Regions from separate parts of the Billgrantia hypersalina genome, predicted to be linked through region 2. Evidence: predicted binding sites of a transcription regulator. Region 2 holds the regulator's gene; the other holds the start of a gene.

Region 1 (7,172 bases), on a different contig from region 2:
GGTCTTCTTCGGCGAGTGGCTGCGGCTGTTGCTGCCGTCGAGGCTCTCCTGCAGTTGGCGCAGGAGCGCCTTCTGCTCCTCGTCGAGGTTGACCGGGGTTTCCACCACGACCTTGCACAGCAGGTCGCCCGGCGGGCCGCCGCGGACGGGCTTGACGCCCTTGCCACGCAGACGGAACAGCTTGCCGGTCTGGGTTTCGGGCGGGATCTTGAGCTTGACCCGGCCATCCAGTGTCGGTACTTCGAGCTCGCCCCCGAGCGCGGCGTCGACAAAGTTGATCGGCACCTCGCACTGCAGGTGCTTGCCGTCACGCTGGAAGATGTGGTGCGGCTTGATCGCCACCTGCACATAGAGGTCGCCGGGCGGGCCGCCATTGATGCCGGACTCGCCCTCGCCGTTGAGACGAATGCGATCGCCGGTATCCACCCCGGCGGGAATCTTCACCGACAGGGTGCGGGTCTCGCGCATGCGGCCCTCGCCATGGCATTTGTGGCAGGGCACCTTGATGTGCACCCCGCTGCCGTGGCAGGTGGGGCAGGTCTGCTGAACGGCGAAGAAGCCCTGCTGCATGCGCACCTGGCCGAGGCCGTTACAGGTGGGGCAGGTCTCCTTGGTGGAGCCCGGCTCGGCACCCTGGCCATCGCAGCGGTCGCACTCCACGTGGCGCGGTACGCGGATGTCGACGGTGGTGCCGGCGACGGCACTCTCGAGATCGAGCTCCAGGTTGTAGCGCAGGTCGCTGCCGCGCTGTGGCGCATGCGGGCTGCGCCGGCCGCCGCCGCCACCGAAAATGTCGCCGAACACGTCGCCGAAGATGTCGCTGAAGCCACCGGCCCCGGCGCCGCCGAAGCCGCCAGCGCCGAAGCCACCGGCCTGGCCGTCGACGCCGGCATGCCCGAACTGGTCGTAGGCGGCGCGCTTCTCGCTGTCGGAGAGTACCTCGTAGGCCTCTGAGACCTCGCGGAACTTCTCGGCCGCGGTGTCATCACCCGGGTTGCGGTCCGGGTGGTACTTCTGCGCCAGCCGTCGGTAGGCTTTTTTTATGTCCTTCGTGTCGGCGTCGCGTTCGACGCCGAGCACCTCGTAAAAATCGCGTTTGGACATGGGTCCATGCGCCTCCTGGTCTAGGCAGTTCTGCCCGATCCGCGGAAACGGCAACGCGGGAGTCGTCCCCCCGCGCTACCGGCATCCGTGGCACTGCCTTGGCGATTACTGCTTTTTCTGGTCGTCGTTGACTTCTTCGTATTCCGCGTCGACCACGTCCTCGTCCGGCTTGCCACCGGCCTCGGCCTGCTCACCGCCCGCCTGCTGGGCCGCCTCGGCCTGCTCGGCGTAGAGCTTCTGGGCCAGGCTACCGGAGGCTTCGGTCAGCGCGTCCAGCTTGGCCTGGATGGCGTCCTTGTCGTCACCCTTGAGCGCTTCCTCCAGCTCGGAGATGGCGCTCTCGATGGCCTGCTTCTCCTCGTCGGTCGCCTTGTCGCTGGCTTCCTCGAGGGTCTTGCGCGAGGCGTGGATCATGCCGTCGGCCTGGTTGCGCAGGGCGACCAGTTCCTCGAACTTCTTGTCCTCGTCGGCATGCGCCTCGGCATCGCGGACCATCTGCTCGATCTCTTCATCGGAGAGACCGCTGGAGGCCTTGATGACAATCGACTGTTCCTTGCCGGTGGCCTTGTCCTTGGCCGACACGTTGAGGATGCCGTTGGCATCGAGATCGAACGCCACCTCGATCTGCGGCACGCCGCGCGGCGCCGGCGGGATGTCGGCCAGGTCGAAGCGGCCCAGCGACTTGTTCTGCGACGCCTGCTTGCGCTCGCCCTGCAGCACGTGGATGGTCACGGCCGTCTGGTTGTCATCCGCGGTCGAGAAGGTCTGGGTCTTCTTGGTCGGGATGGTGGTGTTCTTCTCGATCAGCGGCGTCATTACACCACCCAGGGTCTCGATGCCCAGGGTCAGCGGGGTTACGTCAAGCAGCAGCACGTCCTTGACGTCGCCGCCCAGCACACCACCCTGGATTGCCGCACCCACGGCCACGGCCTCGTCGGGGTTGACGTCCTTGCGGGCTTCCTTGCCGAAGAAGTCGGCAACCTTCTTCTGCACCAGCGGCATGCGGGTCTGGCCGCCGACCAGGATCACGTCGTCGATTTCGGAAGCGGACAGGCCGGCGTCGGCCAGTGCGGTCTTGCACGGCCCCATGGAGCGCTCGACCAGCTCCTCCACCAGCGATTCCAGCTTGGCCCGGGTCACCTTCACGTTGAGGTGCTTCGGGCCGGTGTTGTCGGCCGTGATGTACGGCAGGTTGACGTCGGTCTGCTGTGCGCTGGACAGCTCGATCTTGGCCTTCTCGGCGGCTTCCTTGAGGCGCTGCATGGCCAGGTTGTCGCCGGAGAGGTCGATACCGCTGTCGGCCTTGAACTGATCGACGAGGTAGTTGATCAGCTTCATGTCGAAGTCTTCACCGCCCAGGAAGGTGTCGCCGTTGGTGGCCAGCACCTCGAACTGGGTCTCGCCGTCAACGTCGGCCACTTCGATGATCGAGATATCGAAGGTACCGCCGCCCAGGTCGTACACGGCGATGGTCTTGTCGCCGCGCGCCTTGTCCATGCCGTAGGCCAGCGCCGCCGCAGTGGGCTCGTTGATGATGCGCTTGACCTCGAGACCGGCAATGCGCCCGGCGTCCTTGGTGGCCTGGCGCTGGGAGTCGTTGAAGTAGGCCGGTACGGTGATCACCGCCTCGGTCACAGTCTCGCCCAGGTAATCCTCGGCGGTCTTCTTCATTTTCTTCAGCACTTCGGCGCTGACCTGCGGCGGCGCCAGCTTCTTGCCCTTCACCTCGACCCAGGCGTCGCCGTTGTCGGCCTCGACGATGCCGTAGGGCACCATCTTGATGTCCTTCTGCACGACATCGTCCTTGAAGCGACGACCGATCAGGCGCTTGATGGCGTAAAGGGTGTTCTGCGGGTTGGTCACCGCCTGGCGCTTGGCCGACTGCCCTACCAGAATCTCGCCATCGTCGGTATAGGCGATGATGGAGGGCGTGGTGCGGGCGCCTTCGGCGTTCTCTATCACCTTGGCGCTGTCGCCGTCGAGCACGGCCACACAAGAGTTGGTTGTCCCCAGGTCAATACCGATGATGCGTCCCATAGGAAATCCTCAAAAAATCGTTTGCCTTGAATTCATCTCTGCGGCAACTGCCGCGGTTGACGTCTATCTGGGGGGCGCCTCGAGCGTTTTCAAGCCCTGCCCCTGCTTTCGCTGATAGGTAACGTCGACCGGACTCAGCCGGCGGCCTGGCTGACCACCACCATGGCCGGGCGTACCAGGCGGCCATTGAGCGTGTAGCCCTTCTGGACCACTTCCATCACGCTGTTGGGCTCAAGCTCGGGATTGGGCACCATGGCCATGGCCTCGTGGTACTGCGGGTCGAACGGCTCGCCGGTGGGCTCGAGCGTCTCGACGCCGAACTTCGCCAGCACGTCCTGCTGCATTTTCAGCGTCATGGCAACGCCCTCGCGGTGCGCCTCGGTGGCATCCTCGCCCATGGATTCGAGTGCCTTCTCCAGGCTATCGACTACCGGCAGCAGCTCCTTGACGAAGCGCTCGAGAGCGAACTTGCGCGCCTTCTCGGCCTCCTGCTCGGCCCGTCGACGCACATTCTGCGCCTCGGCGGCGGCGCGTAGCGCCTGATCCTTGGCCTCGGCCAGGCTCTGCTCCAGTTCCTCGACCTGAGCGGCCAACATGTCGGCCTCGGGGTTGTCGCTCACCGTCGACGGTTCCTCGGAAGCAGTGGCCTCGCCATCCCCAAGGCCTACCGCGTCGTCCAGTTCACCTTGCACCGGTTCCGGCCGAGCCTCTTCCTCGCGCCGTTCCAGCTCATCGTCAAGCGGGGTCTGGGGTTCTTTAGCCATGCGCATCTCCTGAAGCAACGCCGGCCCAGTCAGGCCGGAAGGGTTCGATTCGGCAAAAGCCTTTACGGTCTGCCGCCTATATGGGGGCCCTTGGGCCAATCTCAAGTGATACGGCGCCAAGGTGCACAGGGCATATTGAGAGCGGAACTCGACTACTGTATAAAAACGCATTAAGTTGTATGCATATCCAGCATTTTCGCGCCGACCGCCGGGAGGTCTCATGCTGATTCAGCTCGCCATACGCGATTACGCCATCGTCGACACGCTCGACCTGGAGCTTGCCGGCGGCATGACCGCCATTACGGGCGAGACCGGTGCCGGCAAATCCATCCTGCTGGGCGCCCTGGGGCTATGCCTCGGTGAACGCGCCGATGCCGGTAGCGTGCGTCATGGCTGCGAGCGGGCCGACCTCTCGGCACGCTTCGACATCGCCAGCCTGCCGGCTGCCCGCGGCTGGCTCGCCGAACGCGAGCTGCCGGCCGACGACTGCCTGCTGCGCCGCGTGGTAACGGCAAGCGGCCGTTCCAAGGCATGGATCAACGGTCAGCCGGCCACCGTGGCCGACCTCAAGGCGCTGGGTGAGCATCTGGTCGAAATTCACGGCCAGCACGCCCACCAGCTGCTGCTGCGCGAAGAGACCCACCTGCGGCTGCTCGACGATTTTGCCGGAAACCGCAGCACCGTGGGCGAACTCACCGAGACGTTCCGGCGCTGGCAGTCGAGCCGGCGCCGACTCAAGCAATTGACCGAGAGCGGCGACGAGGTGCAGGCGCGCCGTCAGCTGTTGCGCTACCAGGTCGAGGAACTGGATACCCTGGCCCTGGGCGAGGAGGAGTTGGCCACCCTGGAACACGAACAGGAGCAGCTCGCCCACGCCGAGGAGACGCTGCGGGAGGCGCAGCTGACGGCTGAATGCTGCGACAGCGACGAAGGCGGCGTGCTTTCGTTGCTGAACCAGGCGGCGCATCGGCTCGACCCGCTGCCGGGTAGCGACCGCGGCACGCTGGCCGAAGTGCTTGCCATGCTCGGCGAGGCGCGTATCCAGGTCGAGGAGGCCGTGCGCGAGCTCAACCGATTCGTCGACACCACCGAGCTGGACCCGGAGCGGCTGGCCTGGGTGGAGTCGCGCCTCGGCGAGGTTCACCGCATCGCGCGCAAGCACCACGTGATGCCAGAGGAACTGCCCACCCTGCATCGCCGGTTGCAGGCCGAGCTGGAGGGCCTGGAAGGGGGTGAGCACGACCTCGAGGCGCTGCGCGGGGAGGTCGAGGCCCTGCGCGATGCCTGGCGTGAGCAGGCACGACGAGTCGGCGAGTCCCGTCGGCAGGCTGCGGAGCGCTTCGGCAAGGCGGTGCAGGAGCAGCTCGCCTTCCTGGCCATGGGCAAGGCGCGCTTCGCCGTTGAAGTGGCGAGCCGCCAAACTCCTCAGGCCGACGGCATGGAGGAGGTGCGCTTCCTGATCAGCGCCAACCCCGGCCAACCGCCACGGCCACTGGCCAAGGTCGCTTCCGGCGGCGAGTTGTCACGCATCAGCCTGGCGATCCAGGTGGTCGCGGCGCGCCATTCGACCATCCCCAGCCTGGTATTCGACGAAGTGGACGTGGGCATCTCCGGCGCCACCGCCGAGATCGTCGGGCAGTTGTTGCGCCGGCTGGGCGACAACGGTCAGGTGATGACCGTCACCCACTTGCCCCAGGTGGCGGCCCAGGCCCATCACCATCTGCATATCGAGAAGCAGGCCAAGCGCAACACCACGCTGACGCGCATGGCCCTGCTCGACGAGGCCGGCCGGGTCAGCGAGCTGGCGCGGATGCTCGGTGGCGTCAACCTTTCCGACCGTACCCTGGCCCACGCCAGGGAGATGCTCGATGCCAGCCAGCAGGGCGCCGCCCACTGACGCCGCGGTCTTTTCCTTGCCTCGACGAAAACGGCCCCGATCATGGATCGGGGCCGCTTCGCATCGTCAACGGAAAGGCGCCTACTTGCGCGGCGAACCTTCCTGGCGGGTGGTATTGGAGCCGCGCGGGCGCACATAGAGCACCAGAGCGTGATCGACGAGCTCGTAGCCGTGCTCCTCGGCCAATTCCTGCTGGCGACGCTCGATGGTTTCGTCAAAAAATTCGATGATCTCGCCACTGTCCAGGCACACCATGTGATCGTGGTGCTCTTCCTGGGAGATTTCGAAGACGGCATGCCCGCCATCGAAATTGTGGCGATTCACCAAACCCGCCGACTCGAACTGGGTCAGCACGCGATAGACAGTGGCCAGGCCAACGTCCTCCCCGGCTTCCAGCAGGGTCTTGTAGACATCCTCGGCGCTCAGGTGGTGCTGGCCCGTGGCATTTTCGAGGATCTGCAGGATCTTCACTCGGGGCAAGGTGACCTTGAGGCCCGCCTTGCGCAGTTCATGGTTCTGGTCGGCCATGTTAGCTCTTCGCAGTATCAGGTAGGGTCGGGTATGATCGACCGAATCCACGATAGTGAAGAACGGACTCAAATGCAAAAGCTGATCAAAACCCTTCCCCTCGTCATCGCCCTGACAGTCGCTGGCGGCTGCGTCTACAAGCGCGACATTCCGCAGGGCAACTACATCACCGAGGGCATGGTGCAGCAGCTCCAGCCCGGCATGAGCCGCGCCCAGGTCGTCGACGTGCTGGGCCGCCCGTTGCTGGAAGCACCCTTCGATGCCAACCAGTGGGACTACGTGTTTCGCCTCGACGAGGCCTACGGCGGCGTGCAGCAGCGTCGGGTAACGCTGACCTTCGCCGGTGATCGCCTGGTCGATATCGAACAACAGGGGAACATGAGCGCCGACATCGATCTGACCCCCCAGGACGATATCGGCCCGCCCTCCGAGGGCTCCGATCCCGCCGGCATGCTACCCGAAAGCCAGCCCGAGGCAGTGCCGGAGCGTGCTCCCGATGCCGGCGGCACCCTGCCGAGAGGCGGCGAACCGGCCTCCACCGAACCGCTCGACATCTAGCGCGAACGCTCGCCGCTGGCGTTATTGCCCGGCGCGCTCGGCGCGCCGGGCACGCGCCTCCTTGGGATCGATCTCGAGCGGGCGATAGACTTCGACCCGATCGCCCTCGCGCAGCTGGTGTGTCTCGGGGTCGCGCAACAGCTGGCCAAAGATACCCAGGTCCGCTTCGGCCAGGGCGGCGGCCGTCACCTCGGGAAAAAGCCGCTCCAGCCCGGCCAGGGCAACGGCCTGGCGGGCGCTGGTTCCGGGCGGCACCAACAAGGTCACGATACGCTGCCTGTCGG
Region 2 (7,172 bases):
CCCAGCAGCCGTACCGGACGCTGGCGCCGTGCCCAGGCCTGCTCCATCAGCGCGGCAAAGGTCTCTGCGTTGGGCTGGCCGCCGCGGGAATCGAGGGTTGTGAGCGAAAAGTCATCGAAGCGGACCTTGACGAAGGTGCCGGCGATTGGCGGGTGACCGTGACGGGCGAGCCGAGCCTCCAGGCGCTCGCAGAGCGGCGCGAGCTCGGCATGGCATTCGTTCAGATTCGACAAGTCGGTGGCGAAGGTGACTTCGGCGCTGACCGACTTGCGTTCGCGCTCGATGCGCACCGGCCGCTCGTCTATGCCCCGCGCCAATTCATGGAGACGCTGCCCGAACTTGCCGAACTCCTGCAGCAACCGCTCCAGCGGTATCCCCTGCAGGTCTTTACAGGTGGCGATGTCGAGTGCCTGGAGGCGCTTGCCTGTAGCCGGTCCGACGCCGTGCAGCTTGGTGACAGGGAGCTCGCGTACGAAGTCATCCACCTGTGCGGGAGTGATCACGGTCAGTCCATCAGGCTTCTCCCAATCACTGGCGATCTTGGCCAAGAACTTCGACGGCGCGGCGCCCACCGATACGGTGATGCCGACACGCTTGAGACACTCCTCTTTCAGCCAGTGCGCCATCCAGGTGGCGCTGCCCGAAAAGCGTGTCACCTCGGTGACGTCAAGAAAGGCCTCGTCGAGCGACAGCGGTTCCACCAGTGGCGTCAGTTCGTGGAATATCTCCAGCAGTTGTCGAGAGGCTTCGCGATAGCGGTCGAAATCGCCTGGCAGCAAGGTGAGATGCGGGCACAGGCGGAGTGCCCTTGCCGTGGGCATGGCGGAATGGATGCCGAAGGCGCGGGCAGGATAATTGCAGGTCGAGATGACGCCGCGCCCTTCGGCGCTACCCCCGATCGCCAGGGGAATGTCGCGAAGCGCCGGGTTGTCACGCATCTCCACGGCAGCATAGAAGCAGTCGCAATCGGCGTGCAGGATCTTGCGGATCATGATTTTACCAGGCTAGCCAGCTCTTACCCTAAAGCTTGGCCGTTGCCGCCGCGTATCACCCCCACCCCAATCCCCTCGATTTCCAGCGGCTGGTGACGCAAATCCACCTCGATAGGGGCGAAATCGGCATTCTCTGCTTCGAGGATGACAAGGTGACCCTGGCGGTGGAATCGCTTGACCGTGACTTCGTCCTCCAGCCGCGCCACGACGATCTGCCCGTCGCGCACGCGCTCGGTACGATGCACGGCCAACAGGTCCCCTTCGAGAATACCGACGTCCTTCATCGACAAGCCGCGCACCTTGAGCAGGTAATCGGCGCGGGGCGTGAAGTAATCCGGGGGCAGGGGGCAGTAGCGATCGATATGCTCGGCCGCGAGAACCGGACTGCCGGCGGCCACCTCACCAATGATCGGTAATCCCTCGGTGTTCGACTCGTTGACGGCACTGTCGGCTTCCTGGGCCGGCAGACGGATGCCGCGCGACGTGCCACGTATCACCCTGATGACACCCTTGCGCTCAAGGGCGCGCAGATGCTCCTCGGCAGCGTTGGGTGAGCGGAAGCCCAGCGCCCGGGCGATCTCGGCACGAGTGGGAGGGTAGCCGAACTCGTTCATGGTCTTGACGATGAAGTCATAGACATTCTGCTGGCGCGAGGTAAGGGGGCGTGTCATGTCGGACTCCGGTTGCTGACTGCCGTATTGGTCAAGTATACAGCATGGAAGTCTATCCAGTAAAAGCCGCTATGAGGTCCGGTGCGAGATTCTTCGTTCGTTTAAAACGCTTCTGCTTTTCGATACGTTGAGCCAGGAAGCGTAATGGCGTAGACTTTTGTAATGTTTAAAACAGTTGTTTCCAGCGGGAGCTGATCATGGCTCAGACCGATACCGTCACGCGCATTCTCGACACTGCCGAAGTCTTGTTCGCCGAACGCGGCTTCGCCGAGACGTCGTTGCGCACCATCACCAGCAAGGCGCGCGTCAACCTGGCTGCGGTGAACTATCACTTCGGCTCGAAGAAGGCGCTGATCCAGGCGGTGTTCTCGCGCTACCTCGACCCCTTTACCGTGCGCTTCCACCATGCTCTCGACGAACTCGAAGCGCGTCACGGCGGCGGTGTGATTCCACTGGAGGAGTTGCTCGAGACCATGGCGCGCACCGTACTCGAGGTGCCCGCGGAGAAGCATAGCCTCAAGGTTTTCATGAAATTGCTGGGGCTCGCCTACAGCCAGGCCCAGGGCCATTTGCGGCGCCATATCCAGGAGGAGTATGGCAGCGTTTTCACCCGCTTTACCGAACTGGTGCGCCGTGCTACTCCCGAACTGCCCGATGCCGAGCGCTTCTGGCGGCTGCATTTCGTGCTGGGCACGGTCATCTTCACACTGTCCGGACTCGATGCGCTGCGCGACATTGCCGAAAAGGACTTCCAGGAGCACGTGTCGGTGCGTGACCTCATTCGCCGTTTGCGCCCCGTAGTGGTGGCGGCCATGAATGCGCCTCTGCCGCCGCCACCCGCCGCCCAGCCGGCCATGGCGAGCTGAAATGCGAACGCCGAGGCTGGAAGCGCTGCCACCCCATGACGGTGTCTGGCTGGAAGTCGATATCGTGCGTCAGCGCCTCGTTTACTGGCTGGGCGAAGAGCAGCGCAACGAATGGTCGATATCGACGGCACGGGCGGGAGCGGGCCAGCGTGAGGGGAGTGGATGTACGCCGCTCGGCTGGCATTATGTGCGAGCGGCCATCGGTGGCGGTGAGCCGCCCGGGGCCGTCTTTCGCGGACGGCGTCCTACCGGCGAAGTGTTCAGTGCAGCGCTTGCCGAAGCTCACCCTGGGCGCGACTGGATTCTGACACGCATCCTGTGGCTGTGCGGGCTCGAGCGTGGCTTCAACCGTGGAGGCGACGTCGACTCCCAGAGGCGCTATATCTATTTACATGGGACGCCCCCCGATCAGCCGATGGGCGAGCCGCGTTCGCATGGTTGCATTCGCATGCGCGACGAGGCCTTGCTCGAGCTCTTCGACCTGGCAGTACCGGGGACGCCGGTCTGGCTGCACGGGTGATGCCACGTGGCCCGATCCCCCTCGCCAAGGCTCGAATCGGCGGTGTCAGGTGGCTGTTGCCGCAGGCTTCTTTAGTCTAGAATCAGCTCCCTTTCATGCCCAAGGATCCCGATCATGACCCAGACCCTAGGCCCGGTGATGCTCGACCTGGAAGGCACGGCACTGCGCAGCGAAGAACGCAAGCTGCTCATGCGCCCAGAGGTAGGGGGCGTGATCCTGTTTTCCCGCAACATCGAGCATGCGCAGCAGGTTCGGAAGCTGTGCGATGCCATACGGCGCGTTCGTCCCGAGTTGCTGCTGGCCATTGACCAGGAGGGCGGCCGGGTCCAGCGACTGCGTGAAGGGGTGACCCGCTTGCCGGCCATGGGGCGTATCGGCAGGGAGTATGCCACGACACCCGAAGTGACCTTGAGGGTCTGCCTCGATGCCGGCTGGCTGCTGGGCATGGAAATGGCCGCCTGTGGACTGGACCTCAGCTTCGCCCCGGTACTCGACGTGGATACCGGCATCTCAAGCGTGATCGGCGACCGCAGCTTTTCCTCCGACCCTCGGGCGGTAGCCGCCATGGCCGGAGCGTTTATCAGCGGCCTGCACGAGGCAGGCATGGCGGCGGTGGGTAAGCATTTTCCCGGCCACGGCAGCGTGGCGGCCGATTCCCACCTGGAGCTGCCGGTTGACCCTCGTCCGATGGACGAACTTCGTCGACACGACCTGATACCATTCTCCGAGCTTGCTTCCCGGCTCGATGGCGTCATGCCTGCGCATGTCATCTACACGGCCTTCGATTCCCGCCCGGCAGGCTTCTCGGGGAGCTGGCTTGGCCTGCTGCGCGAATCGCTCGGCTTCAAAGGCACCATTTTTTCCGATGACCTCGGCATGGCGGGGGCCGGTTTCGCGGGTTCACCGGGTAATCGTGCGCTGGCAGCGCTGGATGCCGGCTGCGACATGGTGTTGGTCTGCAATGATCGCGCCGCTGCCCTCGAGGTGCTCGAGGCCTGTCATGGGCGTACCACGCGGCTGGCTACACGCCTGCGCTATGGTCGGGCGCGACCCGATCTGGCAACGCTCGAAGCGCTGGGGCGTTGGCGTCGCGTGCATGCAAGGCTCGAAGCCATGGCCTCGCTCTGATCCGTCTTGTTTCCTTGTTCCCCTTCGTAGATACGAGCCCTTCATGCCTAAACTCGAAGCTGATTTCCATCAATCTCTGGCCACCATGCGTGATGTCATGGAGAGCGCCGACTGCTTGATCAGCCATGAACAGGTCGAGCGCGCATTGGACCGCATGGCCGAACAGATTACCGCCGATCTGGGCGACAAGCTGCCGGTGTTCTACTGCGTCATGAATGGCGGCCTGATCACCACCGGGCATCTGCTCACCCGGCTGGGTTTCCCGCTGGAAGTCGACTACCTCCACGCCACCCGTTATCGCGGCGGCCTGCGCGGAGGAGAACTGTTCTGGCGAGTTTCGCCGGAGATTCCCATGGCCGATCGTCACGTCGTGATCGTCGACGACATCCTCGACGAAGGGGCGACGCTCGCTGCCATTCTCAAATACTGCCGTGAAGCCGGAGCTGCCAGCATCTCTACGGCCGTTCTGGTGGACAAGCGCCACGATCGCAAGGCGGTGCCGGATCTGAAGGCCGACTACTGCAGCCTGGAGGTGGTCGATCGCTATGTGTTCGGCTTCGGTATGGACTACAAGGGCTACTGGCGCAACGCACCGGGTATCTTTGCGCCGAAGGGCCTCTAGGCCCCGATGACTGGGTTAACGCCGTCTCATTAGCCCGGCCGCAAGGCCGGGTTTTTTCATGCCTGGCGCGGGTGGATCAGGCTTTCGCCGTGGACGGTTCATCGGCCATTAGGAAGTCGGCCAGCATGGCATTGATTTGTGTCGGCGCCTCATGATGCAGCCAATGTGTCGTGCCAGGCACGACCTCCAGACGGGCGTCGTCACACATCTCGAGGGCGGCGCGGGCCAGGTGGGTTTCGAGAAACGAGTCCCTTTCACCCCACAGTATCAGAGTCCGTGGTTCGATACGCGAGGCGGTGTTGTACTCACCCGGCAGGCGTAACGCGCGGTAGTAGTTGAGCATCGCGCTGAGAGAGCCTGGCTGCGACCACGCTTCGGCGTAGCGCGACAGCTCGTCTGCATCGAAGGTGCCCGGGTTGGCGCTGTTCGCAAGAGTGGCGCGCAGGCTGGCGTAGTCGAAGCCCTGAAGCATCGCTTCCGGCAGCCATGGGAGCTGGAAGAAAGCCATATAGCTACTGCGTGCCAGTTGCGTGGGGTGACTGAAAATGGCACGAGTCGACTGGCCCGGGTGGGGAGCCGCCATGATGACGAGATTCGCCAGTCGCCGTGGATGCCTTGCCGCTACCTCCCAAGCCACGATGCCGCCCCAGTCGTGCCCCGCCAGATGGAAGCGTTCGGCATCGTAACGGTCAGCCAGTGCCACGACGTCGGCGACCAGTTCCCCGCGCCGATAGGCGTCGATCGCTTGCGGCGCGTCGCTGAGATTGTAGCCGCGCATATCGAGAGCGAGCACACGGAAGCCCCGCTCCGCCAGCGGGCTCAGCTGATGACGCCAGGCCCACCAGAATTCGGGGAACCCATGGAGGAGAATGAGCAGGGGCCCGGTCGTGGGGCCGGCTTCGACCCAGTGCAGGGTCAAGCCGTTGATAACGCCTGAAGTATCTTTCCATTCTGAATGCACTGTTTTCTCCTGACCCTTCCCTGTAGAAGCCTCGCCAGGAGAGAGCTGGCCCGGCGAGGACCAACGTCAGCTTAATTGCCGATCCGTTCCAGGCAACTTTGGGCCATTGCCGGTGCATTTCCAGCTTGGGCACGGCTTGATTGGATCTGCTCGACTTCGGACTATCCGCGTTGGGCAGCAACTGCGATTGCACGGCATCCAGGGCGATATCCAGGCCGCTCGGTCAATCGAGTTCCCCTATCGCTTCGCCAAGGACGTTCACGAGACGGTCGATCTCGTCGCGCTCGACGATGAAGGGGAGGCCGAGCTGGATGGTGTCGCCGCCGTAGCGGACGTAGATGCCTTTCGCCCAGCACTTCATGGCGATCTCGAAGGGGCGGCGAGCCGGCTCGCCGGGATAGGGCTCGATCTGCAGGGCGCCGGCGAGGCCATAGTTGCGAATGTCGCTTATGTAGCGAGTGCCCTTGAGGCCATGCAGCGCCTCCTCGAAGACCGGGCTCATTTCGCGCACGCGGGAGATGAGTCGATCGTTCTCGAGCACGTCCAGGGCAGCCAGCGCCGCCGCACAGGCGGCCGGGTGACCGGAGTAGGTGTAACCGTGCGGCAGCTCGAGCATGTAGTCGGGCCCGCCCTGTTCCATGAAGGCCTGGTAGATCGCCTCCTGAACGATCACCGCGCCCATGGGCACCGCACCATTGGTCAGCTGCTTGGCCACGTTGAGGATGTCCGGCACCACGCCGAATTCCTCGGCACCGGTCATGGCGCCCATGCGACCGAAACCGGTGATGACTTCGTCGAAGATCAGCAGGATGTCATGCTGATCGCAGATCTGGCGTAGCCGCTGCAGGTAGCCTTTGGGGGGCGGGATCACGCCGGCCGAGCCGGCCAGGGGCTCGACGATAACCGCGGCGATGTTGGAAGCGTCGTGGAGGGCGATAAGCTCCAGCAGTTCCTCGGCTTTCTCCGCGCCGCATTCGGGCATGCCTCGCGTGAAGGCATTCCGGGGAAGCAGGGTGTGGGGCAAATGGTCGGCATCGACGCCCTGGCCGAATATGGTACGGTTGGCGGCGATGCCGCCCAGGCTGAAGCCGCCGAAGTTGACCCCGTGGTAGCCCTTGGCGCGGCCGATCAGCTTGGTCTTGGTCGGCTTGCCCTTCTTGCGCCAGTAGGCGCGGGCAATCTTCAGGGCGGTATCCGCGCTCTCGGAGCCCGAGCCGGTAAAAAACACGTAGTCGAGCCCATGCGGCATCAGCCCGCGTATTCGATGCGCCAGCTCGAAAGCCTTGGGGTGACCGTACTGGAACGCCGGAGCGTAATCGAGCTGCTGGAGCTGGCCTGCGACGGCTTCCGCAATCTCGGGTCGGCAATGGCCGGCGCCACAGGTCCACAGTCCGGAAAGGGCATCGAATACC

What was found. The regulator LexA, encoded in region 2, represses DNA repair genes until DNA is damaged. The targets are predictions, from matches to a motif close to TACTGTNTANNTANACAGTA.
Region 1: recN (DNA repair protein RecN) is a predicted target of LexA. The motif match lies at 4,059-4,078, and genes of this name have one in related genera.

What each region holds. Positions count from the first base shown of each region.
Region 1 is NZ_JBMIQI010000009.1:10,587-17,758, reverse strand. Features, by position in the region: gene dnaJ (molecular chaperone DnaJ) at 1-1,104, opposite strand, end outside; gene dnaK (molecular chaperone DnaK) at 1,210-3,141, opposite strand; gene grpE (nucleotide exchange factor GrpE) at 3,276-3,905, opposite strand; gene recN (DNA repair protein RecN) at 4,126-5,802, shown strand; gene fur (ferric iron uptake transcriptional regulator) at 5,884-6,330, opposite strand; gene ACOJCM_RS06340 (outer membrane protein assembly factor BamE domain-containing protein) at 6,403-6,888, shown strand; gene ACOJCM_RS06335 (RnfH family protein) at 6,910-7,172, opposite strand, start outside.
Region 2 is NZ_JBMIQI010000002.1:158,005-165,176, reverse strand. Features, by position in the region: gene dinB (DNA polymerase IV) at 1-989, opposite strand, end outside; gene lexA (transcriptional repressor LexA) at 1,016-1,663, opposite strand; gene ACOJCM_RS00805 (TetR/AcrR family transcriptional regulator) at 1,861-2,529, shown strand; gene ACOJCM_RS00800 (L,D-transpeptidase family protein) at 2,531-3,049, shown strand; gene nagZ (beta-N-acetylhexosaminidase) at 3,164-4,177, shown strand; gene ACOJCM_RS00790 (hypoxanthine-guanine phosphoribosyltransferase) at 4,221-4,799, shown strand; gene ACOJCM_RS00785 (alpha/beta fold hydrolase) at 4,876-5,760, opposite strand; gene aptA (omega-aminotransferase AptA) at 5,984-7,172, opposite strand, start outside.